DNA from 2 places in the Paenibacillus sp. 1SOY10 genome. Region 2 is predicted to be linked to the other one. Evidence: predicted binding sites of a transcription regulator. Region 2 holds the regulator's gene; the other holds the start of a gene.

Region 1 (12,488 bases), 320 kb from region 2:
ACTCCTCGTATATTCTCTATATCGTTAACAACTGACATCGTCCTTCATTATACACCTATTGCCGCAAAAAAGGAAAAGACGTCCATGAGAAATGGACGCCTTTTTGACCGATTATCTGAATTCTGCTACAAGATTGTCAAACTCCTCTTCAGGCAAAGCCAAGGATTGATGAGCAAGCGGCTCCTTCTTAAAGCCATGTACCAAATCCTCGTAGCTCTTTCTCTGCTTATTCTGATAGATCAGGCCGGTAATCATGCTCCCCGTCTCCATCAGCTTCGTCATTGCCAACGTACGGTTACTGGCGTCATAATCCGGGATCGTATCCAGATTAACGATATTCTCCTTGAACCAATCATAGGTGTTCACCTTGTTGAATGTGACACATGGGCTGAATACGTTGATCAAGGAGAAGCCCTCATGTTGAATGCCTTGTTCAATTAATGAGGTTAATTGCTTAATGTCACTGGAGAACGACTGGGCTACAAACGTTGCGCCCGAAGCCAGCGCAATTTCCAGCGGTGACAACGTAGATTCTATCGAGCCTTCCGGCGTACTTTTGGTCTTGAACCCCTCTCCGCTACGCGGAGAAGTTTGCCCTTTGGTTAGTCCATAGATCTGATTATCCATCACGATATAAGTGATGTTAATATTACGGCGTATAGCATGGATAGTATGCCCCATTCCAATGGCGAAGCCATCTCCATCGCCCCCGGAGGCAATGACGGTCAGGTCCCGGTTAGCCAGCTTCACCCCTTGAGCAATGGGAAGCGCACGTCCATGAATACCATGCAGACCGTAAGCATTAATATAACCGGATATTCGGCCGGAACAACCAATCCCGGAAATGACGGCTAAATTTGTTGGCTCCAGGCCAACATTTGCCGCTCCCCGCTGGATAGCAGCCTGGATGGAGAAATCGCCGCAGCCTGGGCACCAGTTCGGTTTTACATTATTGCGGAACTCTTTAAAGGTTGCCATTTCTCACCAGCTCCTCCTGCGTTTTGGCTTGATCCGAGACGGCCTTCAGGCACTCTTCATAAACTTCCGAAGGAAGGAAGGGATTCCCATCATACTTAAGGATATTAACTAATTTATCATGATACCCAACATTTTGCTTAATCAGATTGGCTAACTGGCCGGTGGCGTTATTCTCCAGAATCGCGACCTTCTTCGCCTTGAGGATTTGCGGTAGCACCTGCTCGGTCGGGAATGGATGCATCAACCGTACCGTCATATGGTTCGTAGCGACTCCAGCCTCCGCCAAACGCAAACGCGCCTGATCGATGGTTCCTCCTGTTGAGCCCATACCGATGATGAGCAAATCCGGCTCACTATGAGGGGCCTGCAAATGAGTGGGATCATTCACTTCCAGTTGAGCCAACTTCCGCAAGCGTTTATCCATCATTTTCTTCCGGTTGACCGGACTCTCCGACGGACGCCCCGACTCATCATGCTCTACCCCGGTGACATGATGAATACCATTCTTCTCACCTGGCAAGACTCGCGGTGATATACCGTTTTCAGTAAACGCATAACGATTGAATATGCTGGAATCGTCGCGGTCCGGAATATCCTTCACCAAATAACCCCGATCGATTGTGACTTGATTGTAATCCAACGGTTCACAGGATTGCTTACCGAGGGACAATTGCAGGTCCGTAGCCACAATGACTGGTACCTGATATTTGTCTGCCAGGTTAAATGCCTGCACCGTATCGTAGAAGCATTCCTCAATGGAACTTGGTGCAATGACGATTTTCGGAATTTCCCCGTGAGTCCCGTAGATCAGTGCATTAATGTCACTTTGCTCCTGCTTGGTTGGAAGGCCTGTACTTGGTCCCCCACGTTGCGTATCCACAATGACAACCGGAGTCTCCGTCATACCAGCCAGACCAATAGCCTCCATCATCAGAGATAGACCCGGGCCAGCCGAGGCGGTCATGGTTCTCACACCTGCATAGCTGGAGCCGATGGCCATCGTGATGGCCGCAATCTCATCCTCCGTCTGTACCACAGTTCCGCCATATTTAGGCAGCTTCTTAATCAGGTATTCCATAATTTCCGAAGCTGGCGTGATAGGATAAGCACTCATAATTCGGCAGCCTGCCGCAACGGCCCCCAAGCCAATCGCGTCATTACCGATCATGAACAACTTCTGCTTGCCGTCCGCAGGCCCAAGCCGGAATTCCTCCAGTGGCCCTCCTGCCAGCTCAAGCACATACTCTGCACCTTGCTTTACCGCTTCAATATTTTTATCCACGATAGCTTGACCTTTGCGGCCGAACTCTTCTTCCACGGCTTGATTGAACACTTCCAGTGGAAGTCCGAGCAAAGCCCAAGAGGCTCCAGAAGCAACCATGTTCTTCATTAATGATGTACCCAGTTCTTCAGCTAGTTGCGTAATTGGAACCGGGAACAAACGGGCCTTCTGGCCTTCCGGAACCGTCGGGTTGAACTTGGCGTCCGCCACGATCACCCCACCACTACGAAGCTCGTGCGCATTCAAATCGATACTTTCCTGGTCAAAAGCGACTAAGATGTCCAAATCGTCGGAAATCGCACGAATCGGCTGAGTACTGATCCGTATTTTATTGTTGGTATGCCCCCCTTTGATCCGAGAGGAGAAATGCCGATATCCATACAGATAGTACCCTAACCGGTTTAAGGCTGTCGAGAAAATACGATCCGTACTTTCAACTCCTTCACCTTGCTGACCACCGATCTTCCAAGACAATTGATTAATCAAGATCGCCCACCCCTTTAATCGTATCGCAATGGAAAAATATAATATAAACATGAACATTTGTGAACATTGTGTTTCGGATTCATGTCAATTTTATGTCGCATCTACGTAAAAAGCAAGCGTTTTCGCGCCTTTTTTCATATAGTAGTTTTCGATCATTCCTATCTCGTAATTGGATCAATTAAAGCGCTTTCTTTCGAAAGGGTAACCAATCGCGTAGGAATGCGGCTGCATGGCCGGACAACCACCCGCGAACAAGCCCCTCTGGATAGTGCTTGAGCAGCATTTCTTGGAACTTGGCATAATCGCCTGCATGCCTTAGATGCCTAAGATGTGACTCAATTCCATCAAAATCAGAGCCAAACATGATATGATCAGCGCCGCCGAGTGCGCATACATGTTCAATATGAGGTAGAAGATCCTCGCTCGATGGGTTTCGCCCCTTCTTCACAAACCATGGAACAAAGGTCAAGCCGATGCGTCCACCTAGACTGATCAAGGCTTCAATCTGATCATCCCGCAAGTTGCGGGTGTGATCGCATACACTGAAAGCATTGGAGTGCGAAGCTATAAATGGACGGCGCGCCGCAGCCGCCAATTCCTGCAACTCCCAGAAGCCCTTTACCGACAAATGCGACACATCGAGAATCATGCCAAGCTCATGACACAATTTCACAAGATTTCTCCCTGCCGGTGTCAGCCCTCCATTTCTCGGCTCAAGAATACCATCAGCCGCCCAGTTGGCATAATTCCAGGTTAGTCCGAGGATGCGCACGCCCCGTTCATAACACTCGCGAACATTATCGAGATTTCCTTCCAGGCCATCCGCTCCTTCAATCGATAATAATCCGCCCGTTCCCTGAGACTGTTCCAATTCCTCCAAATCCTCAATGAAGCCTATAGGACGAACTCCCAAGCGAATAATATGATTATAGAACAGGTCTATTTGTTCCTGGACGTATCCATAACGGGGCGTACCTAGCTTTTCAGATAAATAAATAGCAAAACATTGCAGCCTAACGCCACCCTGCTTCATCCTTCGCAAGTTCACATCCAGCTTCCGGGAGCTGGCAAAATTCAACTTGGGGTTCAATTGCAGCTTGGATAAAGCATCACAGTGAAAATCACTTACCGTTAGCCTCATAGGACTTCCTCCTTCAAAACACGCGCTTATACCTTAGGTTATGAAAAATAAACACAAAAAAACCTGTTTACGGTTGTAAACAGGCAGTCTTTCTATTCAAATAATTATCGTGGTTCTACAATCAATTTAATGGCCGTACGATCCTCACCGTCAATGACGATATCCGTGAACGCCGGAATACAAATCAGGTCCACACCGCTTGGAGCAACAAATCCCCGGGCGATCGCTACAGCTTTAATGGCTTGGTTGAGAGCACCTGCCCCAATGGCTTGCAACTCAGCATTGCCGCGTTCTCTAAGAACTCCAGCAAGCGCGCCAGCAACGGAATTGGGGTTGGATTTTGCTGAAACCTTTAATACTTCCATCGTTCGTACCTCCCTGGGAAATTGGTTGAATTCCACTACTTAGAAGATATTCGTGAGAACTCAAATAATTCCTTCTTTTTCCCGGGGTGGCCTCCCTATCTCGCCTTCTTAGTCCATCAACCATTCGTCTTCTAACAGACGAATCTTTTGAATTTTCTGCGCTTTGCCTGTTGCTTCATCGATATCAACAAGGACCGCATGAAAATGCCATTTGCCTTCACAGACCTGGAAGCGAACCGGAAGCTGAGTCGTAAATTTGCGCAACACCGCCGTACGCTCCATGCCGAGAATCCCTTCACGTGAGCCTACCATGCCAGTGTCCGTCAAGTAGGCCGTTCCTTGCGGAAGGATCGTGTCATCATTGCTTTGCACATGAGTATGCGTACCTACTACCATAGAGGCTCTGCCATCCAAATGCCAGCCCATAGCAATTTTCTCCGAGGTCGCTTCGGCGTGGAAATCCACTAAAATGCATTTATGCTTCTTGGCCAATTTAGCCACGATTTCATCCGCTGCTCGAAAAGGATCATCGATTGCCGGCAAGAAGGTCCGACCCATCAGGTTGACAATCGCCAGCTCTTTTCCATTTCCTTTGACCACGGTAAAACCCAGACCGGGAGTACCTGGTGGAAAGTTCGCCGGACGAACCATACGAGGCTCATCGTCAATGAAATCAAAAATTTCTTTATTGTCCCAGGTATGATTGCCCATCGTCAAGCCATGAATGCCCTGCTCAAAGAACTCCTTGGCGATATTGGCGTTGATTCCCCGGCCTGCCGCTGCATTCTCCCCGTTGGCTACAATAATGTGAGGATTATATTTGGACTTCAAATGGGGTAATGTTGCCTTAAGTGCCTTACGTCCTGTATTCCCGACAATGTCTCCGATAAATAGAACTTTGATGATGTTACCTCCTTCACTTACCAACCAGCCGCTTAGACACAGCAGATTGCTTGGCCCTGCCGGGCAATGAAAAAGCGGCCCGCGAGGGGCCACTTCTTCAGCATTACCTTTACTTGGCGTATTCAACCGCCCGCGTCTCGCGGATCACGGTAACTTTGATATGACCCGGATAATCCAGTTCACTTTCAATGGTCTTCGTAATATCTCTGGCTAACCGGAACGCTTCTGCGTCATCAATCTTGTCCGGTTGTACCATTACGCGAACTTCACGGCCCGCCTGAATGGCAAACGACTTCTCGACTCCTTCGAAAGACTCGGAAATTTCTTCGAGCTTCTCAAGACGACGAATATACGTTTCCAGCGTTTCACGACGTGCTCCTGGTCTTGCCGCCGACAATGCATCGGCTGCGCCGACCAGCATGGCAATGACAGATGTTGCTTCACAATCGCCATGGTGCGAGGCAATACTGTTGATGACTACCGGATGCTCTTTGTATTTCTTAGCCAGCTCTACGCCGATTTCGACATGAGATCCTTCCACTTCATGATCCAGCGCTTTACCGATATCATGCAGCAAGCCTGCGCGTTTGGCGAGTGTAATGTCTTCGCCAAGCTCCCCGGCCATCAAGCCCGCCAGGTAAGCAACCTCCATCGAGTGCTTCAATACATTTTGACCGTAGCTTGTCCGGAACTTGAGACGTCCCAAAATTTTGATCAAATCAGGATGCAGTGCGTGCACGCCCACCTCGAAGGTTGCCTGCTCGCCGTATTCGCGGATACGTTCGTCCACTTCCCGACGCGATTTCTCGACCATCTCTTCGATTCTTGCCGGGTGAATTCGTCCGTCTGCGACCAGTTTCTCCAGTGCCGTACGGGCAATTTCGCGGCGAATCGGGTCAAAGCCTGACAGGATAACCGCTTCCGGCGTATCATCGATAATAAGATCAATCCCGGTAAGCGTCTCGAGAGCCCGAATATTCCGGCCTTCCCGACCGATAATCCGGCCTTTCATTTCCTCGTTAGGCAGCGTTACAACGGATACCGTAGTCTCCGCAACATGATCTGCTGCGCAACGTTGAATAGCGAGCGTAATAATTTCGCGGGATTTCTTATCCGCTTCTTCTTTTGCCTGCTGTTCAATGTCTTTAATCATCTGTGCAGTCTCATGGCGAACTTCCTGCTCCACGTTGTTCAAGATGATCGTACGAGCATCTTCCATCGAGAGATTGGAAATACGTTCAAGCTCCTGCACTTGATTTTTGTAAATCAAGTCAATCTGCTGTTGTGTCTCTTCAATGCGTTTCTCTTTGCTGACCACTTGTTCTTCTTTACGTTCTAGCGAATCCAATTTTTTATCCAGCGACTCTTCTTTTTGCAACAATCGTCTTTCTTGTCGTTGTATTTCATTCCGACGTTCACGAATGTCTTTATCAGCTTCGGCTCTTAGCTTATGGACTTCATCCTTAGCTTCCAGAACCGTTTCCTTTTTCAGTGCTTCTGCCTCTTTCTTGCTATTTTCTACAATCTGAATGGCAGCTTGCTCGGCACTGGAAATTTTAGCTTCTGCAAGAGACTTGCGAATAAAATATCCGATCACGAACCCAAAGAATAATGCGGCTGCAACGAGAATGCTCCAGGTTACAGAATTCATCTGTTCACCTCCCCGTTGTTTCCTCCAAGGCATTCCTTGGGATGTTTGCAGTTTTTAGTTACTTTCGTTTCTTAGTTCATCATCATTTAAAAACGTACATGACTTGCCCATTTAGTTCGGCGGTTTCATGTAGCAACGCACCGCTTAAGGCCGTGCCTTGCCTTCATGATTGAAGAACAGAATCCATCGCCACCCGTTATTTTGGAAGGAAAAAAGGGATGATGCGATATAGGTTCATATTTCATTTTATTATTTGACAAAAGATATTGTCAAGCCATGACAGGAGTTACCTCCCTTTTCCTATTCTTCTTCCCAATCGTCCATTCCATTCATATCGTCCCGCCCGCTTAGCTCGCGCATCACCCGGGAGACAACACTACCGCTAAATCCTCGTCGTTGCAAGAATGCTCCTGTCTTCCGCTTCTTGTCAGACATCTCCCCAGATATACTTCTCCACTTCTTGCTTCCGAGCTGCAGGGCACTATCATATTCATCATCTTCGCTTAAGCGGCCCAGCGCCTCCTCGATGTGAGGCTTAGAGACGCCCTTCTGGCGAAGTTCATGTCTTACCCATAACTTCCCCTTGCCACGGTTTCTCACTCGCTGGGAGACCCATTCCTGAGCGTATACAGCATCGTCGATATACCCCTCGCTCTGCAAACGTGCCAAAACATCCTCTATCGTGGTTTGACCCCATCCTTTTTCTCCTAAACGTTGGAAAATTTCATAGGCGGTTCTCGGCTTCAAGCTCAAATATTTCAGGGCATCCGCATAGCTCTGCTGACGCTCATCCGCAGCCACAATGTCTTCCAGTTCAGCTTTGGTAAATACCGCGCCTTTGATCATCCGGTATTTAATCATTACATCTTCATGAACCTCCAGGCTGTAGCTACCAAAACGAATTTGATACCTATGCTTGGGGCGTTTCAGCATCAGTACAGAGGTAATCGTCAACTCCATGTCTTCCGGGAGAGAGTCGAATCCTTGAACATCCTCTTCAATCTCCTGAGGCCGCCTCTGGTCCGCTGATTTGGGGAGAGGTTGCCAAAAGGATTCATCCGAGATATCAACAATTTCCCGTTCCTCTCCCTGCCCTCTACGACTGGCCTTGTCTGCACCATGCCGCGAGCTACCGTGATTATTCATCCCGTTATCCAAACCAGATACCTCCCGCCGATTGATTTCAATAAAAAGCGCTCTGCCCTGGCAACAGCCAAGGATCAGAGCGCTCATTAGCGTCTACTCTAAGAGACTATTTATCTTCAAGAAGCGCTTGTTCTTCCTGAAGCTCAGCTTCCACATCTTCCGGAGAAGCAGGAGCTACCGAGGTGGTCAGATTGCTGGCCTGCCGAATCTGTTGTTCAATTACATCAGCAATATCGCTATGCTCCTTCAAATATTGCTTGGCATTCTCACGGCCTTGACCCAAACGCTCACCGGCATAGGAATACCACGCGCCGCTCTTGTCGACAATATCCAGTTCTACCCCGATATCAATGATGCTGCCTTCCTTGGAAATCCCTTCACCATACATAATATCAATTTCAGCTTGCTTAAATGGCGGAGCCACCTTGTTCTTGACTACCTTGATTCTCGTACGGTTCCCGACCATATCGTTGCCCATCTTGATTGTCTCAATTCGACGCACATCCAAACGCACTGTCGAATAGAACTTCAAGGCCCGGCCACCCGGCGTTGTCTCCGGATTACCAAACATAACGCCAACCTTCTCGCGCAATTGGTTAATAAAGATCGCAATCGTCTTGGATTTGCTGATTGCCCCGGAAAGCTTCCGCAAAGCCTGCGACATCAAACGTGCTTGCAAGCCCACGTGAGAATCGCCCATTTCTCCCTCAATTTCAGCCTTAGGGACGAGAGCAGCTACAGAGTCGATGACGATAACATCCACTGCACCACTGCGTACGAGTGCTTCCGCAATTTCCAGCGCCTGTTCTCCCGTATCTGGCTGGGATAAGAGCAATTCATCAATATTAACGCCCAACTTACTTGCATAGGACGGGTCCAGCGCATGTTCGGCATCGATAAAGGCAGCTTGTCCACCAATCTTCTGTACTTCTGCGATCGCATGTAACGCTACTGTCGTCTTACCAGACGATTCCGGTCCGTAGACCTCAATAATCCGTCCACGTGGAAGTCCACCTGTGCCCAGCGCAATATCAAGAGCAATTGAACCGCTCGGAACGATCTCTACTTGCATATGTGTCGATTCGCCCAGCTTCATAATCGATCCTTTACCGAATTGCTTTTCTATCTGGCGAAGCGCCATCTCCAGCGCTGCTTTACGATCTGACAATCAGCTCACATCCTTATATAAAATACATGATTAATAACCGCTTATTTCATCTTTTCGTTTATAATTGTACCTTGTTTTGGTAGGTTTGCCAAGCACTTTTTTCGAACATATATTCGCATTTTTTAGTTGCACCCTAATCCCTCCCTTCCCCCTTTCTTCATTAGCATTGATGGTCATTTACTTTTTGTCAGACAACAAAAAAAGAACCGCAGCACAACTGAGTCAGTTTGCCACGGTTCTTCCGTACCCTGATTATATGTGAGTATCCGTAATAACGTCAAGGACTTGGAATGCTCCTAGTCTTGAAGAGCACGCCACAACCGATATAAGAGCGTCTTTGCGGAACGTATACGCACCGTATCACGGTTTCCTTTAATATTAAGCTCGAATACGGCGGTGTCAGCATCTTCTCTTGCAATGGCAATATAGACAAGGCCAGCAGGCTTGCGCTCCGATTGACCTGGACCAGCCACACCCGTAATGGATAGCCCCAAGTCGGTGCCTGTTGTCAGACGAACCTGCTCTGCCAGCACTTTGGCCGTTTCCGCACTTACTGCGCCGGGCGCATTTTCTCCCTCCAGCAGCTCATGAGGAACGTTCAGCAACTTCTCCTTGAGCGCATTGGAGTAGCAGACGATGCCCCCCTGGAAGACAGCAGAGCTACCAGGCAAGGCCGTGAACATTTCCATAAGCAGGCCCCCGGTGCAGCTCTCTGCTGCACTCAAGCTCAAGCCACGCTCCTTCATGATGTCTAGAATTACCTGCTCAATAGGCACATCAACGTTAGCATACAAATACTCCGGCAAACGCGAAGCAATTTCTCGTTCTACCGTATCCAGCTTCAGCATGGCCGCCCGTTCATCCGGCGCTTTTGTCGATACGCGAATTGTAACCTCGCCTTCTTTGGCATAGGGGGCCACCGTTGGATCGCTTTGCGCCTGAATTAAGTCAAGTAGTTTGGTCTCCAGGGCTGATTCACCAATCCCGGCAAATTTCAGCATCTTTGAATAGATGGGCTGCTCTCCACTCAATGCCCGCTCCAAAATCCAGGGCTTGGCCTGACGCTCGAACATCGGCTTCATTTCCTTCGGCGGACCCGGGAGCACAATGTAGAACTTGCCATCCTGTTCAATAGCATTCCCTACGGCGAGGCCTGTCTCATTAGGTAGCGGCGTGCCCCCTTCAATCGCGAGGGCTTGACGCCGGTTATTTTCCGTCATCGGGACACCCCGTCCTTGAAAGAAACGATCCACGTTCTCCATGGCCTCGGCATCCTCATATAATGAACGCCCAAGTACGCCCGCTAACGCTTCCTTGGTCAGATCATCCTGGGTAGGTCCGATTCCTCCGGTAAATATTAATATATCCGCCCGGTCCGCTGCCGTCTCTACGGCATGAGCAAGCCGGCTCATATTATCGCCTACCACAGTTTGAAAATACACATCAATACCTAGAGCGGCCAGTTCCTGTGATAGATACTGCGCATTGGAATTAAGAATCTGACCCAGCAGCAGTTCTGTACCCACTGCAATAATTTCTGCTTTCATTTTCAATAAGCCCCCTCTAATAGCTTCCGGCTTATACCCGGATTACACTTTGGAAAAAGAAAGCACGCTTTTGTTCTTCACAAAGTAGTCAATGCCCGAATAGAGCGTAATGACAGCCGCCAACCACATCGCAATGTCAGCAAACGGAATGGATAACCACTCGAACGGGAAGTTGTTCAACAACAACGCGGAGATAGCAATAATCTGCGTAACGGTCTTTGCCTTCCCCCATTTGCTTGCCGCAATGACCGAACCAGCCAGAAGCGCAACCTCGCGTAGTCCGGTAACAGCAAATTCACGGCTGATAATGATGGCCGCAATCCAGGCATCACATTTGCCCATGGCAACAAGTCCAATCAATACCGTAGCTACCAGCAACTTATCCGCTAACGGATCAAGCAGCTTGCCCAGATTGGTCACCAGATTATATTTACGGGCGATATAGCCATCGATGCCATCGGTACTGGCGGCTATAATGAACAAGATAGCTGCAATCAACTGGTGTACCGGCAACGAATAGCTGCCCAGCACAAGCTCGTAAGAGAGCCAGCCAACATCCACCAGCAGAAACACCAGCATCACTGGAATCATAAAAATACGTGTTAATGTAATACGATTGGGCAAATTCACAAAACGGCCTCCCCGGACAAAGCATAATCATAAGCATGTGTAATTCGCATTCTAGTCAACTCGCCAATTGAAGCCTTGCAAATTTTTACTTTTTCAGTCATCCGTCCTATCCTCCATCATATTTCTAACCCCATTCATCCTACTCTAGCAAGGATTTAAACAACCTATACAAGTATAATATTCCACTGCATAGGCTGTCAAAAATATGAAAAGGGCCTCACGCAGCCCGTCAGGGACCTGCAAGAGACCATTCATATTGATTATTTGAAGTTTGTAAATTGTAAATCCACCGTCAAATCCGCCTTGCGCAACATTTGCATGACTTGCTGCAAATCATCCTTACTCTTGCCTGTCACACGAATTTGATCGCCCTGGATTTGGCTCTTCACCTTCAGCTTGGAGTCGCGGATCAAAATGTTAATCTTCTTGGCATTCTCCTGATCGATACCTTGCTTCAAGTTGATACGCTGACGCACGGTGCCAAGAGAGGCAGGCTCTACCTTGCCGTAGTCCAAGTTCTTGATAGGCAGTCCTCGCTTAATCATCTTTGATTGCAAAATATCAATGACGGCGCTCCGCTTGTAATCGTCATCCGAGACAACAACAAGCACATCCTTTTCCACCTTAAGTTCACTCTTACTTCCCTTAAAATCGAAGCGGGTAGCAATTTCCCGTTCCGTTTGATCAATAGCGTTAGTTAATTCTTGCATATCCATTTTAGAGACAATATCAAAAGCACTCTCTGAAGCCATCATTCACACATCCTTTTCTAATTGCATCCCAGCGGCATATTTCTGTTCATGCCGTTGACTATTCGCCGCCGCTATTTGTGCTTTCTTCTTCCCCGGTTGCGGAGTCGCCGCCAGCAGACTCGCCGTTATCGAGATTAAGCAAGAATCTTGAGGTCGCTTTACCATCCTCCAGTGTTTCTCCTGCCACCGTAATCGTCGTATTCTTGGAAGCCCCGGAGATGACAAACAAGCCCTCTGGACCAATTTCGTAGGTCAGCACATCACCGTCCTTGGTTCCTCCAAAATACAGCTTATCGCCATTCCGGCTGCCTTTTCTCACTTCTACCCAGCTTTCGCCGCTTGCCGTTATAGTTACCATGACGGGCGTATTCCCGGCATTTTGCACCTTATATTTAGTTGTACTTCCCTGCTTACCATCCGGCACAAGCGTCAACTCACC
Region 2 (12,488 bases):
TCCGGAGATTCCATGCAGGTATACCGAGAAATGGACATCGGTACAGCCAAAATCAGCCAGGCAGAGATGGGCGGGGTCCCTCATCATCTTATCGATGTGCTGAGACCGGATGAACCCTTTTCTGTCGCTATGTTTCAAGAGTGGTGCCGGGAGCTCATTCCAGAGATTACAACGCGGGGACATTTGCCTTTTATCGTTGGCGGGACGGGTCTGTACGTGGAATCGGTCTGTTATGAGTTTCAATTTACGGATGCAGGGGCGGACGAGGAGTTTCGCACCAGCCAGCAGGCGTATGCCGACGAGCAGGGAGCGGAAGCCCTGCATGCCAGGCTTGCGGCCGTAGATCCGAAGTCGGCGACCCGGCTTCATCCCAACGATGTGCGGCGTGTCATTCGGGCCTTGGAGATACATCATCTGACGGGCGGCACTTTATCGTCTCAATTGGAGGGACAAAACAAGCAATCGCCCTACGAGCTCTGCATCATCGGTTTGACAATGGACCGTCAAATGCTTTATAACCGTATTGAACAGCGAATTGACGAGATGCTGCGACTGGGGCTGGTCCATGAGGTGCGCGGATTGCTCGCTAAGGGGTATACCCGCGAACTGGTCTCAATGCAGGGACTCGGTTATAAAGAAATCATCGAGCACTTGGAAGACGGTCTGCCGCTCGAACTGGCTGTGGAGAAATTGAAGCGAGACACCCGCCGTTTTGCCAAAAGGCAGCTATCCTGGTTCCGCCATATGAAGGATATTGCCTGGATTGACGTCGGCGATGGTGAAAATTTTTCCGGGATTTTAGCGGAGGCCCATGCTATAATAGCAGGAAAGTTTCCCGCTGATCTTGAATATAATTCAAAACACTAATTGATTCCTATTGGGGGTACGGCTATGAATAAGACCATTAACATCCAGGATACATTTCTAAATCAACTACGCAAAGAGAGCATTCCGGTCACCGTATTTTTGACAAACGGCTTCCAGATCAGAGGGACAATCAAGGCATTTGACAATTTCACCATCGTAATTGATAGCGATGGACGCCAGCAAATGGTGTACAAGCACGCAATCTCGACCTTCCAGCCGCAGCGTAATGTATCGCTGATGCAGGAGCAGCCGAGCGAGGACTAAGCTGAGCTGAAACTTTTTTGATTTCAATACGTTAAAAGTATAGGTAAGAAAGGAGCAACCTGATTCGGGTTGTTCTTTTCTTTCCATGCACCTGAATAAGCGTAAGCCTTTAAGTGAAGTTCAAAAAGTTGCATTACCCAAGTAACGGTAGCTATTTGTAGATTCATCATTGACTAGCACTTTTTGAACAACCTTGGATAGGCAGATTGGCAGGAAGGGAGTCAGAAACATGTCTAGTAAAGATCCTTCAAGACTGCAAAGAAGCGGTCACACCGAGAAAAAGCCAAATTCGTCAAAATCACCAAAGGCGAAGAAAAAGAGAAGGCTATCGGTTAGAAAGGTATTATGGACTTCGTTTTTTACGATTGCGTTTGCGATATTTTGTGCGATTGCGGGTTACATGTATATCACGGTCAGCGGCGAGAAGATTTTACTGGAGAACCAGGATAAATTGACGGTATATGAAACCACCAAGGTTTATGATCGAACCGGCGTCCTGATGGGAGAACTCTCGATTGACAAGAGTGAGCCCGTGGACCATGAGCAAATACCTGAACTGCTTCGGGAAGCGTTTGTTGCTACGGAAGATCGGCGGTTCTTTGAGCATAACGGAGTGGACTTATGGTCCATCGGCCGTGCAGCGGTTAAGGATATCGTAGCTCGTTCTCTGGTCGAAGGTGGTAGTACGATTACCCAGCAATTGGCGAAGAATATCTTCTTAAGTGCCGATAAAACATTCTTCCGTAAAGCGACGGAAATGTCGATTGCGATGGCGCTTGAACGGCATGAGACCAAAGAGGACATTCTTACCATGTATCTCAATCGTATTAACTTTGGGGGAACTGTTTATGGCATTAAGGCTGCCTCCATTCGTTATTTTGGGGAGAGCGATCTGAATAAGCTGGAATTATGGGAAATGGCCACACTGGCGGCGATGCCTAAGGCACCTTCGCGCTATAATCCGCTCAAGAATCCAGATTTGTCCAAGGAACGGCGGGCTGTCGTGCTTGAGTTGATGTATCAAGAGGGCTATATTACCGCCGAAGAGCGGGATCACGCTAAGGCCGTGGATTATAATTATGAGCCTCCGGCAAGAAATCAAAGCTATCTTGCGTTCATAGATTATGTTGTTGAAGAAGCAGAAGAGAAGTTTGGCCTGACGGAAGATGAACTGAACCGTGGAGGCTACAAAATCTATACAACGATGGATGCTAAGGCGCAGAAGGCGCTGGAGAAGGCATTTGATAATGATGATTTCTTTGAGAAGAGCAAGGACGAGCAGCAGGTGCAGGCATCTATGGTCATCATGAACCATGAGAACGGTAGCCTGGTGGCCCTGCTTGGTGGACGTGACTACCAACGTAAAGGCTTCAGTCGTCTGGACAGCCGTCGTCAGCCAGGTTCGGCATTCAAACCGATTGTGTCCTATGCTCCGGCCCTTGAATCCGGCAAATTCACGCCGAATTCGCAGATTAGTAACGAGCAGCAGTGCTTCGGCGACTACTGTCCGAAGAATTTGCATGGCTATTCCAAGAGTATTAATTTAAGTTTGGCTCTGACCAAATCGGAAAATATTCCGGCGGTGTGGCTGCTGAATGAGGTTGGCGTGGGCACCGGTGTGAAATATGCCAAAGAGATGGGCATTACCATGGATAAGGATGATCGCAATTTAGCGATTGCTCTTGGTGGCTTGACCCATGGGACCAATACGCTTGAAATGGCGGGAGCCTTCAGTGTCTTCGCCAATGGTGGCTCTTATAACCCGGCGTATTCCATCAAGACGATCGTTGACCACAACGGGGTGGAGAAATATAAATATAATGCACCGAAGCCCAAGCGCGTGCTTAGTGAGCAGACCGCTTACTACATGACTTCGATGATGCAAAATGTCGTTAATGAGGGAACCGGGAAACGTGCCAAGCTGGATCGTCCGGTTGCCGGTAAGACGGGAACGACGCAGCACGGTATTCCGGGACTTAAGAGTAGTAAAAACCGTGATGTCTGGTTCGTCGGCTATACACCGGAATGGACCGGGGCCGTATGGATGGGCTATGATACGGCGGATAAGAACCATTTGCTGAACGGTAGCAGTGGTCAGACTGCAGCTTTGTTCGCTGCCGTCATGAATGAAGCGCTAAAAGGGGTACCGACGAAGTCATTCCCGGTTCCTGATAATTTGCAGCCGGAAAAAGAGGAAGAACCTGAATCAACAGCACCTACAGGTTTAACTGCTTCCTATAATACAGATACGGGCGTAGTATCGCTGAGTTGGAATCCTGTGGAGCAGGCGGATGTCGTCTATCGCATATACCGTCGTGAAGCCACGGAGGAGCAGTTCAGTCCGGTTATGGATTCTGTTACGACGGAAGCCGAGGATATTAGCGTTATTTCGGGTACGGGCTATATCTACTATGTGACGGCCTATGATCCCATTAATGCTGTGGAGAGCGAGCCGTCCAATAGCGCTCAGGTCTTGATTGAAGCCGAGGGTCCACCGGAAGGTGAAGAACCGATTGATCCCGGTCAGGAACCTCCAGAAACGCCCGGTTATCCAGGGAACGGTGATGGGGGCCAAAATAACGGTGAGGGCAACCATGGCACAACTCCTGGTAATGGAGACAATCCAGGTGGCACCGGTGGTGACGGTCAGGGAGACCCGAACCATGGCGGCAACGGCAGTCAAGGGAACGGGTCTGAGAACGGAGCCGGGAATGATTCCGATCCGATGGATGGAGACGATGGGGAGAGCCTGCCGCCCCCTGGAGGCGAAGTTGATGGAGGAAGCATTCAGGGCGAAGTTCTGAATACTCCTACCGGAAATGGTGGCTAAACGCCTGGCCTGTTAAGGTGAAGAGGTTATAACGAGACCCCTGGTGGCACGTAAGGTGCAGCCGGGGGTCTTTCTGCTGCAAAATGCCGTGAAAAATGTTTTTTGTGACTCTTTTTCAAATATGGTAAGCTGATATTACACTGTGTTGAAAGGGTAATATGTATGAAGCGAAAATTCGGAGACCGCGCAAATTGGCGCCGTGTGACCCAGCGTCAATTCAAATCCAGATACGTGGAGAGCGGCATATTCACGGGTCACGTGACGTTATACAGCATCACCGCCTTGCGGGATCCATTATGGAAGACATACGGAGGACATACATTTCGTATCGCAGACAAGGGCTTTACTTGGCTGCAGTACTATCCGAAAGGCGAGCATTTCATTGTTACGGCTATGTTTGATGATCATGGAGACATCGTGGAATGGTACATTGATATCTGCAAGACGCAAGGGATTACGGATCAAGGCGTGCCATGGTTTGACGATCTGTATCTGGACATTGTCGTCCTGAAGAATCGTGAAACCTTCCTGCTGGACGAGGATGAGCTGGATGAGGCACTAACCAAAGGGTTGATTACCGTTAAGGATTATGATCTGGCTACCGAGACCGCAGAGCGTTTGCTTCATGCGATTAAGAATCAGCGCTTTCCGTATTTCGACCTGTCTCTGGAGCATTATCGCAGCGGCTTTATGACTTCAGAACCTTTTGAGCCGGGAGGAAGTCTATGATGCGGGGAAAAAGGCTGAGCATGGAATATTCCATGGCTCCCACCGGAAGGCGGGGAGGCGGCAAGCGTAAGCGTCTGCTTCGCTGGGCATTGCTCGTGCTGGTGCTGGGCATCTGCTGGATATTATTTGTCTTGGCGCAAATCGGTAGTATTGAACGTAATTCGGCCGTGAATTCGCAGCTTACCGAACCCGCAGATGTGGGTATTGTTCTTGGAGCCTCGCTGTGGGGAGACGTGCCTAGCCCCGGTTTGAAAGAGCGTCTTGATCAAAGCCTGAAGGATTATGAAGCAGGCAGGTTCAAGTTATTTGTGTTGACTGGCGGTCTGGACACCCCGGAGTCCAACTTTACGGAGGCGGAGGGGATGGCCAATTATCTGGAGCAGCAAGGTGTGCCGAGAGAGAAGATGCTGCTGGAGAATGAAGCTACCAGCACCTATGAAAACCTTAAGTTCAGTCAGGAGATCATGAAGGAACAAGGCTTCTCATCGGCTTTGATCATCACGCATACCTTTCACGGGAATCGGGCGCTGGAAGTAGCCAACGCACTGGATTACGCCAATCCTAAGATGTCTGTGATTGAATCCCGGGTGTTAAAGCCGTTCCCCAACACGTTCAGAGAGGTGCTGGCCTATTCCAAGTGGAAGCTGGATCAACTGGCGCTGGTAGTTGGCCTGAAATAGCAAAACTTCTAATAACGGACAGGGAGAGAGAATACATTTAAAAGTGTGCTTCTTAAGTAGTACCTATACTGAATTTATTCAGCCCTACCCTTATAAAGAGGTGATTACCTATGTCTGGGCGTGTTATGGCCAGAAGCGGCTCCCCTGAGGAGAGACCTTCCCGGCAGATTAATGTCATCCTGCGCAGCAGCGAACCGCCGGTCGTTTCCCAAGCAGTTCCTGACAGTGAACCACAGCCTGCAGCAAAGCCCTCGCCACAACAAAGTCTTTTTGCAGAAATTCAAAAAGAATTGGATCAATTGATTGGCCTGGACCATATTAAAGACCTGATGTATGAAATTTATGCCTTGTTACAAATTGCATCAATGCGCTCGGACGCTGGACTGCTGTCCGGGACGCAGGTTTATCATATGGTATTCAAGGGGAATCCGGGAACGGGCAAAACCACGGTGGCACGTATCGTCGCCAAGATGTTTCAGCGCCTGGGGGTGCTTAGCAAGGGCCATTTAATTGAAGTGGAACGAGCGGACTTGGTGGGCGAATATATCGGCCATACGGCGCAGAAGACGCGTGACCTGGTGAAGAAGGCGCTCGGCGGTATCTTGTTTATTGATGAAGCGTACAGCCTGGCGCGCGGTGGGGAGAAGGATTTTGGTAAGGAAGCGATTGATACACTTGTCAAAGCCATGGAGGACCATAAGAATCAGTTCATTTTGATCTTGGCCGGTTATTCGGATGAGATGGACTTTTTCCTGTCGACTAATCCGGGTCTGCCTTCCCGCTTTCCGATTCAAATGGATTTTCCTGATTACACTATTGATCAGCTTATCCAAATTGCCGAAGGGATGGCCAAGGAACGCGACTATATTCTGATGCCACAGGCGATACTCAAGCTAAAGCAGCATTTGCTACGGGAGAAATGTGAAAGCGAGCAGATATTCAGCAATGCTCGCTATGTTCGTAATGTCATAGAGCGCTCTGTTCGGCAGCAAGCGGTACGACTGTTGAACCAGTATGCAGGTGGCTCTCCGGGAAGACTGGAACTGATGACTATCCGTACCGAGGATATGAAGCTGGATAAGAAAAATGGATCATCAAACCCCATATTGTGAACGAAACAAAAGCAACACGAACGAACCGGTTGAGGGAGAGGTAACTTAAGCATGGCAGTATTTGCAGAAGAAATCGTACATTGGCTGGAAGCCGCGGAACGTCAGGTAGAATCCCGTTTTCGGGATGTTGACCGGATCGTTGATCAGAATCAATGGAAGGTAATAGAGGCTTTCCAGCGCCATCAGGTTAGCGACTACCATTTTGCAGGCTCTACGGGGTATGCCTATAATGATCGCGGACGTGAGGTGCTGGATCTGGTATATGCGGACGTATTTGGCGCCGAGGCGGCGCTGGTCCGGCCGCATTTCGCCTCAGGGACACATACAATAGCCACCGCTTTGTTTGGCGTGTTGCGCCCTGGTGATGAATTGCTTTATATTACAGGACGCCCGTATGATACGTTACATAAGGTGATAGGCGTACCCGGCGATGGCAGCGGTTCGCTTCAGGATTTTGGCATTACTTATAGCGAGACGGCCCTGTTGCCTACTGGAGAAGTAGATTGGGACACTGTTCAAGCGAATATAAATGACCGGACCAAGGTTGTCGGTATTCAGCGGTCCCGGGGGTATGACTGGCGTAACTCCTTTACGGTAGCACAGATTGGCGAGATGGTGGAACGGGTAAAAGCTATTAAATCCGATCTGATTGTATTCGTCGATAACTGCTACGGCGAATTTACGGAGGAGCGGGAGCCTACACAGGTTGGCGCCGACTTGATCGCCGGATCATTGATCAAAAATCCAGGCGGAGGTCTGGCTGAGACCGGGGGATACATTTGCGGCCGTAGCCAGCTTGTACAGCTTGCTGCTTACCGCCTGACAGCGCCGGGGATCGGCGGCGAGGTAGGGGCGATGCTTGGAACCACGCGTGGAATCTATCAGGGGTTATTTCTGGCCCCGACCATTGTGGGACAAGCAATCAAAGGTAGCGTACTGGCGGCGGCCCTGTTCGAGCGGGCGGGCTTTGAGAGCAGACCAGGATGGAAGGATGCGCGGACGGATTTAATTCAGGCCATTGCCTTTAACAAATCCGAGCAATTGATTGCCTTTGTCCAAGGGATTCAGCGGGCGGCAGCGGTAGACGGTCATGTGGTTCCAGAGCCGTGGGACATGCCTGGGTATGAGCATCCGGTCATCATGGCCGCCGGGACCTTTGTTCAGGGAGGAAGCCTGGAGCTTTCGGCAGATGCTCCCATTCGTGCTCCATACATTGCATATATGCAAGGCGGGTTAACCTATTCGCATGTCAAATTTGGCTTACTCACTGCGCTGCAGACCATGAAGGACCGCAACTTGTTGTAAGTTATCCTAACACATCTATTGACATGTCAGGATAACTGACATATGATAGGTTCATGATAACTTAACTGGAAGGTTGATAGCGATGAGTGAGGAAATTCGCAGAAATATGGCCTTGTTTCCTATTGGTATTGTGATGAAGCTTACGGATTTAACCGCAAGACAAATTAGATACTATGAGCAGCATGAGCTTATCGTGCCTGCCCGCACGTCGGGGAATCAGCGGATGTTTTCCCTGAATGACGTGGAACGCTTGCTTGAAATAAAAGGACTCATCGATAAAGGTGTCAATATCGCAGGCATTAAGCAGGTGATGAACCCGATGTCCCGGGAGTCTCAGGAAGCAACCGTGATTACGAAGGATACGGAAGAGAAACGTCGGGAGATGACGGACTCACAAATCTATCGTATGCTAAAGCAGCAATTGGTTACAGGAAGCAAGCATGGTCAGGTGTCTCTGATTCAGGGAGAATTGTCCCGTTTTTTCAAAAAATAATTTAAATGTTGGGAGAGGTTCGTGTGAGTTATTCGAAGTACACCAAAGAAGACATTTTACGCATTGCCAAAGAAGAGAATGTACGCTTTATCCGCCTGCAGTTTACGGATTTGCTAGGGACCATCAAGAATGTGGAAATCCCGGTAAGCCAATTGGAGAAAGCTTTGGATAATAAAATGATGTTTGACGGCTCTTCCATCGAAGGTTATGTCCGGATTGAAGAATCCGATATGTATCTTTTCCCGGATCTGGATACCTGGGTTATCTTCCCTTGGGTTACTGAAGATCGTGTGGCTCGTCTGATTTGCGATGTGTACATGCCTGATGGTACACCGTTTGCTGGTGACCCGCGCGGTATTCTGAAGCGCGTCTTGAAGGAAGCTGAAGAGATGGGATACACGTCGATGAACGTAGGTCCAGAACCTGAGTTCTTCCTGTTCAAGACGGATGAGAAGGGGAACCCAACTACTGAACTTAACGACCAAGGTGGTTATTTCGATTTGGCACCAACCGATTTGGGTGAGAACTGCCGCCGCGAAATCGTATTGACTTTGGAGGAAATGGGCTTTGAAATTGAGGCTTCTCACCATGAGGTAGCTCCAGGCCAGCATGAGATTGACTTCAAATATGCCAGTGCGATCAAAGCGGCTGACCAAATTCAAACCTTCAAATTGGTAGTTAAAACGGTAGCTCGCCATCATGGATTGCATGCGACATTTATGCCTAAGCCGTTGTTTGGCGTGAACGGTTCCGGAATGCACTGTCACCAATCCCTGTTCAGAGATAATGTCAATGCCTTTTATGACGAGAGCGATGAGCTTGGTCTTAGCGAAGAAGCCCGTTATTACATGGCTGGTATCCTGAAGCATGCCCGTGCCATGGCGGCGATTACAAATCCGACGGTCAATTCTTTCAAACGTCTGGTTCCTGGTTATGAAGCCCCTTGCTACGTGGCTTGGTCCTCCAGCAATCGTAGCCCGATGATTCGTATTCCGGCTTCCCGCGGCCTTAGCACTCGCGTTGAGGTTCGTAACCCGGACCCGGCGGCCAACCCGTATCTGGCACTGGCTGTTATGCTCAAAGCAGGGCTTGACGGTATCCGCAAAGAGCTTCCATTGGTTGAACCCGTAGACCGGAACATTTACATCATGTCCGAAGAGGAACGCGTAGAGGAAGGAATTCCTAGCTTGCCATCGGATCTGAAGGAAGCACTTGGCGAAATGCTGCGCAGTGAAGTAGTAAGCGAAGCGCTCGGCGAACATGCTTTGACTCACTTCTACGAGTTGAAGGAAATCGAGTGGGATATCTTCCGTACTCAAGTTCACGCTTGGGAACGCGATCAATATATGACATTGTACTAAAATTGGGAAAAACCCTTGAGGGCCTGGATATGGTCCTCAAGGGTTTTTTGTTCGAGAAGCTATTATTGTAAGGGAAGGTTAAGTTTTAGTGTGTACAGGTAAATTTTTGATTTCTGAAAATACTAAATGTTTACATGATTTATTCAAAGATGGGCAACTTATAGCCAAGGAGGTTGTGGCTATGGCGATAAGTGAATTGAAGAGATACCAACGGCGGCGCTCCAGATTGAAGTTATGGTGGATATCGGAACGCTCTGGCCTGGGATGGAGTACAAGAGGACGTCGAGAAAAAACGGGGTATACGCCCCAGATGCTGGATCTCCGCTGGGATGAATGAATATGGAGAGGACGGCCATAGGATGAGGCTGTATGCGTACTATAACAAATAGGACAAAACGGATAGAGCATCACGTTTTGTCCTATTTGTTATTCAATGCAAATCGCGGAACAATCCGACGACCTTGCCCAGAATTGTAACATGCTTCAACCGCAGTGGTTCCATCGTGGAGTTCTCCGGCTGGAGACGAATGTGGTCCTTCTCTTTATAGAAGGTCTTGACGGTAGCTTCGTCTTCTTCCGTCATAGCTACAACGATCTCTCCGTTGTTAGCCGTTTGCTGCTGGCGGACAATGACGTAATCTCCGCTATGTATGCCTGCTTCGATCATGCTATCGCCGACGACGGAAAGCATAAAGATCTCTGCGCCACCCGCATAATGCTCGGGGAGTGGGAAGTAATCCTCAATATTCTCTGTTGCTGTAATTGGCATCCCGGCGGTGACTTTCCCTACGACGGGAACACGCGCAACGCTATGAGAGAACAGGTTGTAATTCTCCGAGACATCCTGTCCCAGAAGCTCAATGGCCCGAGGCTTCGTCGGATCGCGCCGAATAAAGCCCTTCTTCTCCAACCGGTCCAGATGTCCATGAACGGTTGAACTGGAGGCCAGTCCAACAGCTTCACCGATCTCTCGGACGGAAGGAGGATATCCCTTAGCCCGCACTTCATTTCTTATAAATTCAAGAATAGCCTGCTGACGGCTTGATACCTTTGACATTTTCGGATCAACCCCATTTAGTAACGTTTGGAAAAATTATAACATAGAACTTCCGTTCGTACAAACATTAGTTCTAACATGGGATGAAAATAAAAAAAAGAACAAATGTTCGCAATAAACTATTGAATCAAACAAACGTTCGTGATATAGTCGAATTATGAAATGAGAACATTTGTTTGGGGGTATGAGTTTATGTTGAAATATAGTTCCTATCAAAGCATCTATGAGCAGCCTTCCTTCCGTCGTCCCGTCGTCGAGCGAATTTTACATAAGAGCACCTGGCCTAAGCGCCGATTCTTCCAGATGATTACTTTACTGGTCATTTTGGTTGTCACTTGCACCGGTGTCGTAACAGCGTTAGCCGCTTCATCGGATGATAAGTTAGCAGAGACTGAGCTTGCCCAAGTGATTGTTATGTCGGGAGACACGCTATGGGAGATCGCTGTAGAACATAAACCTGCTAATCAGGATACGCGAATCTATGTAGAGAAGTTGAAGCAGATCAACGGACTGGGGACCAGTAGAATTCAAGCGGGAGATGTTCTTCTGCTGCCTGCCCGATAAGGCCATTGGTATTATTCAGAAGGTAAGTCAGATAGTATGGAACAAAATGGATTCTGGCAGGGATATACATCTGGAGTATACATCTATAGTTAGGAGCTTGTAGGAGAGAGTCCTGGTGGTGAACCTGGGCGCCTTGACAAGCTCTTTTTCTCATGTCAAAGTAGGAATTAATGCCCTATATAATATCAAAGTACCTAGTGTATTTTGAACGTTGCAAGGGAAATACCGCAAACAAACAAGCAGGAGGAATTTATGGATATTGATGCTTTGGTACAACGAATCAATGAACTGGCTCGCAAGCATAAAACGGAAGGACTGACGCAGGACGAGGTGTTGGAAAGGGCCCAACTTCGGGAAACCTACCTGCAGAACGTGCGCAAGAACTTTCGGCAGCAGCTTGATTCCATTGAGATTGTAGATAAATAGGGAGGAAACGTAGATGGCTTCGTTTGACCGCAAAGTAGAGCGGAATCGAGTGAAAATGAGTAAGAAAGGAAAGGGGCCGAATGTAGGACGTGGACAAAGCAATCCAGGTTCCCGAAGCTCTTTGGGAGCAAATGGGGATGGGGATGTCTTCAAGGGGCGCAACATTATTTTACCTGTTGTGTTGTTCTTGTTAGCCTTGATGTACGCTACAGTGGGTCTGATGAGTGGACCCGAACAAGTAAGCTCATTCTTGTATTGGACGACCATCATTTTGTACATGGTGCTTGCCGTTGCCCTTTATCTTCGCAAGCCGTATCTGCGAATTAACAAGAGCTGGCTGTATACGTCGAAATTCAACCGTGACAAAATGCTGGACGCAGGGAACATTAATAAAATCAAGGTTAGCGCAAACAAAATTGTAATCGAACCGAAGACGCGTGAGCCTAAATGGGTATTTTACCGGAATCGTAACCGGTTTGACGTTGAAGCGATGGCCGCACGGCTGGAGTTATACGCTAATACGCATCATGTCAAGCTTGAGAGAGAATAGTCTTCTATATATAAGGTTTACAGGACCGAGAGGGTGACAAGGAACAGATGACGATCAAAGCGGTTTGTTTTGACTTGGATGACACATTGCTTTGGGATGACCGCAGTGTGAAGGAGGCCTTCGCGGCAACCTGTGAAAATGCGGTGAAGAAGGCCGGCGCAGGCTTTCACGCCGAGCAGCTTGAAGAAGCTGTTCGACGTGAGGCGAGAGGGTTGTATGAATCCTATGAGACCTACCCGTTCACGACCAT

The links. The regulator LexA, encoded in region 2, represses DNA repair genes until DNA is damaged. The targets are predictions, from matches to a motif close to CGAACATATGTTCG.
Region 1: a site for LexA is predicted at 9,223-9,236, ahead of recA (recombinase RecA). Genes of this name have one in related genera too.

What each region holds. Positions count from the first base shown of each region.
Region 1 covers NZ_JBXENK010000001.1:329,994-342,481, forward strand. The annotation lists gene AC1VOR_RS01465 (2-oxoacid:ferredoxin oxidoreductase subunit beta) at 112-978, opposite strand; gene AC1VOR_RS01470 (2-oxoacid:acceptor oxidoreductase subunit alpha) at 965-2,746, opposite strand; gene AC1VOR_RS01475 (dipeptidase) at 2,925-3,887, opposite strand; gene AC1VOR_RS01480 (stage V sporulation protein S) at 3,992-4,252, opposite strand; gene AC1VOR_RS01485 (TIGR00282 family metallophosphoesterase) at 4,361-5,155, opposite strand; gene rny (ribonuclease Y) at 5,265-6,806, opposite strand; gene AC1VOR_RS01495 (regulatory protein RecX) at 7,107-7,964, opposite strand; gene recA (recombinase RecA) at 8,059-9,120, opposite strand; gene AC1VOR_RS01505 (competence/damage-inducible protein A) at 9,417-10,667, opposite strand; gene pgsA (CDP-diacylglycerol--glycerol-3-phosphate 3-phosphatidyltransferase) at 10,710-11,297, opposite strand; gene AC1VOR_RS01515 (YajQ family cyclic di-GMP-binding protein) at 11,558-12,049, opposite strand; gene AC1VOR_RS01520 (RodZ domain-containing protein) at 12,108-12,488, opposite strand, start outside.
Region 2 covers NZ_JBXENK010000001.1:6,073-18,560, forward strand. The annotation lists gene miaA (tRNA (adenosine(37)-N6)-dimethylallyltransferase MiaA) at 1-867, shown strand, start outside; gene hfq (RNA chaperone Hfq) at 892-1,131, shown strand; gene AC1VOR_RS00030 (transglycosylase domain-containing protein) at 1,361-3,961, shown strand; gene AC1VOR_RS00035 (ribonuclease FAU-1 family protein) at 4,124-4,690, shown strand; gene AC1VOR_RS00040 (YdcF family protein) at 4,687-5,370, shown strand; gene AC1VOR_RS00045 (AAA family ATPase) at 5,481-6,482, shown strand; gene AC1VOR_RS00050 (methionine gamma-lyase family protein) at 6,534-7,787, shown strand; gene AC1VOR_RS00055 (MerR family transcriptional regulator) at 7,870-8,280, shown strand; gene glnA (type I glutamate--ammonia ligase) at 8,286-9,641, shown strand; gene AC1VOR_RS00065 (hypothetical protein) at 9,823-9,978, shown strand; gene lexA (transcriptional repressor LexA) at 10,072-10,698, opposite strand; gene AC1VOR_RS00075 (LysM peptidoglycan-binding domain-containing protein) at 10,891-11,262, shown strand; gene AC1VOR_RS00080 (DUF896 domain-containing protein) at 11,515-11,688, shown strand; gene AC1VOR_RS00085 (hypothetical protein) at 11,702-12,238, shown strand; gene AC1VOR_RS00090 (HAD family hydrolase) at 12,286-12,488, shown strand, end outside.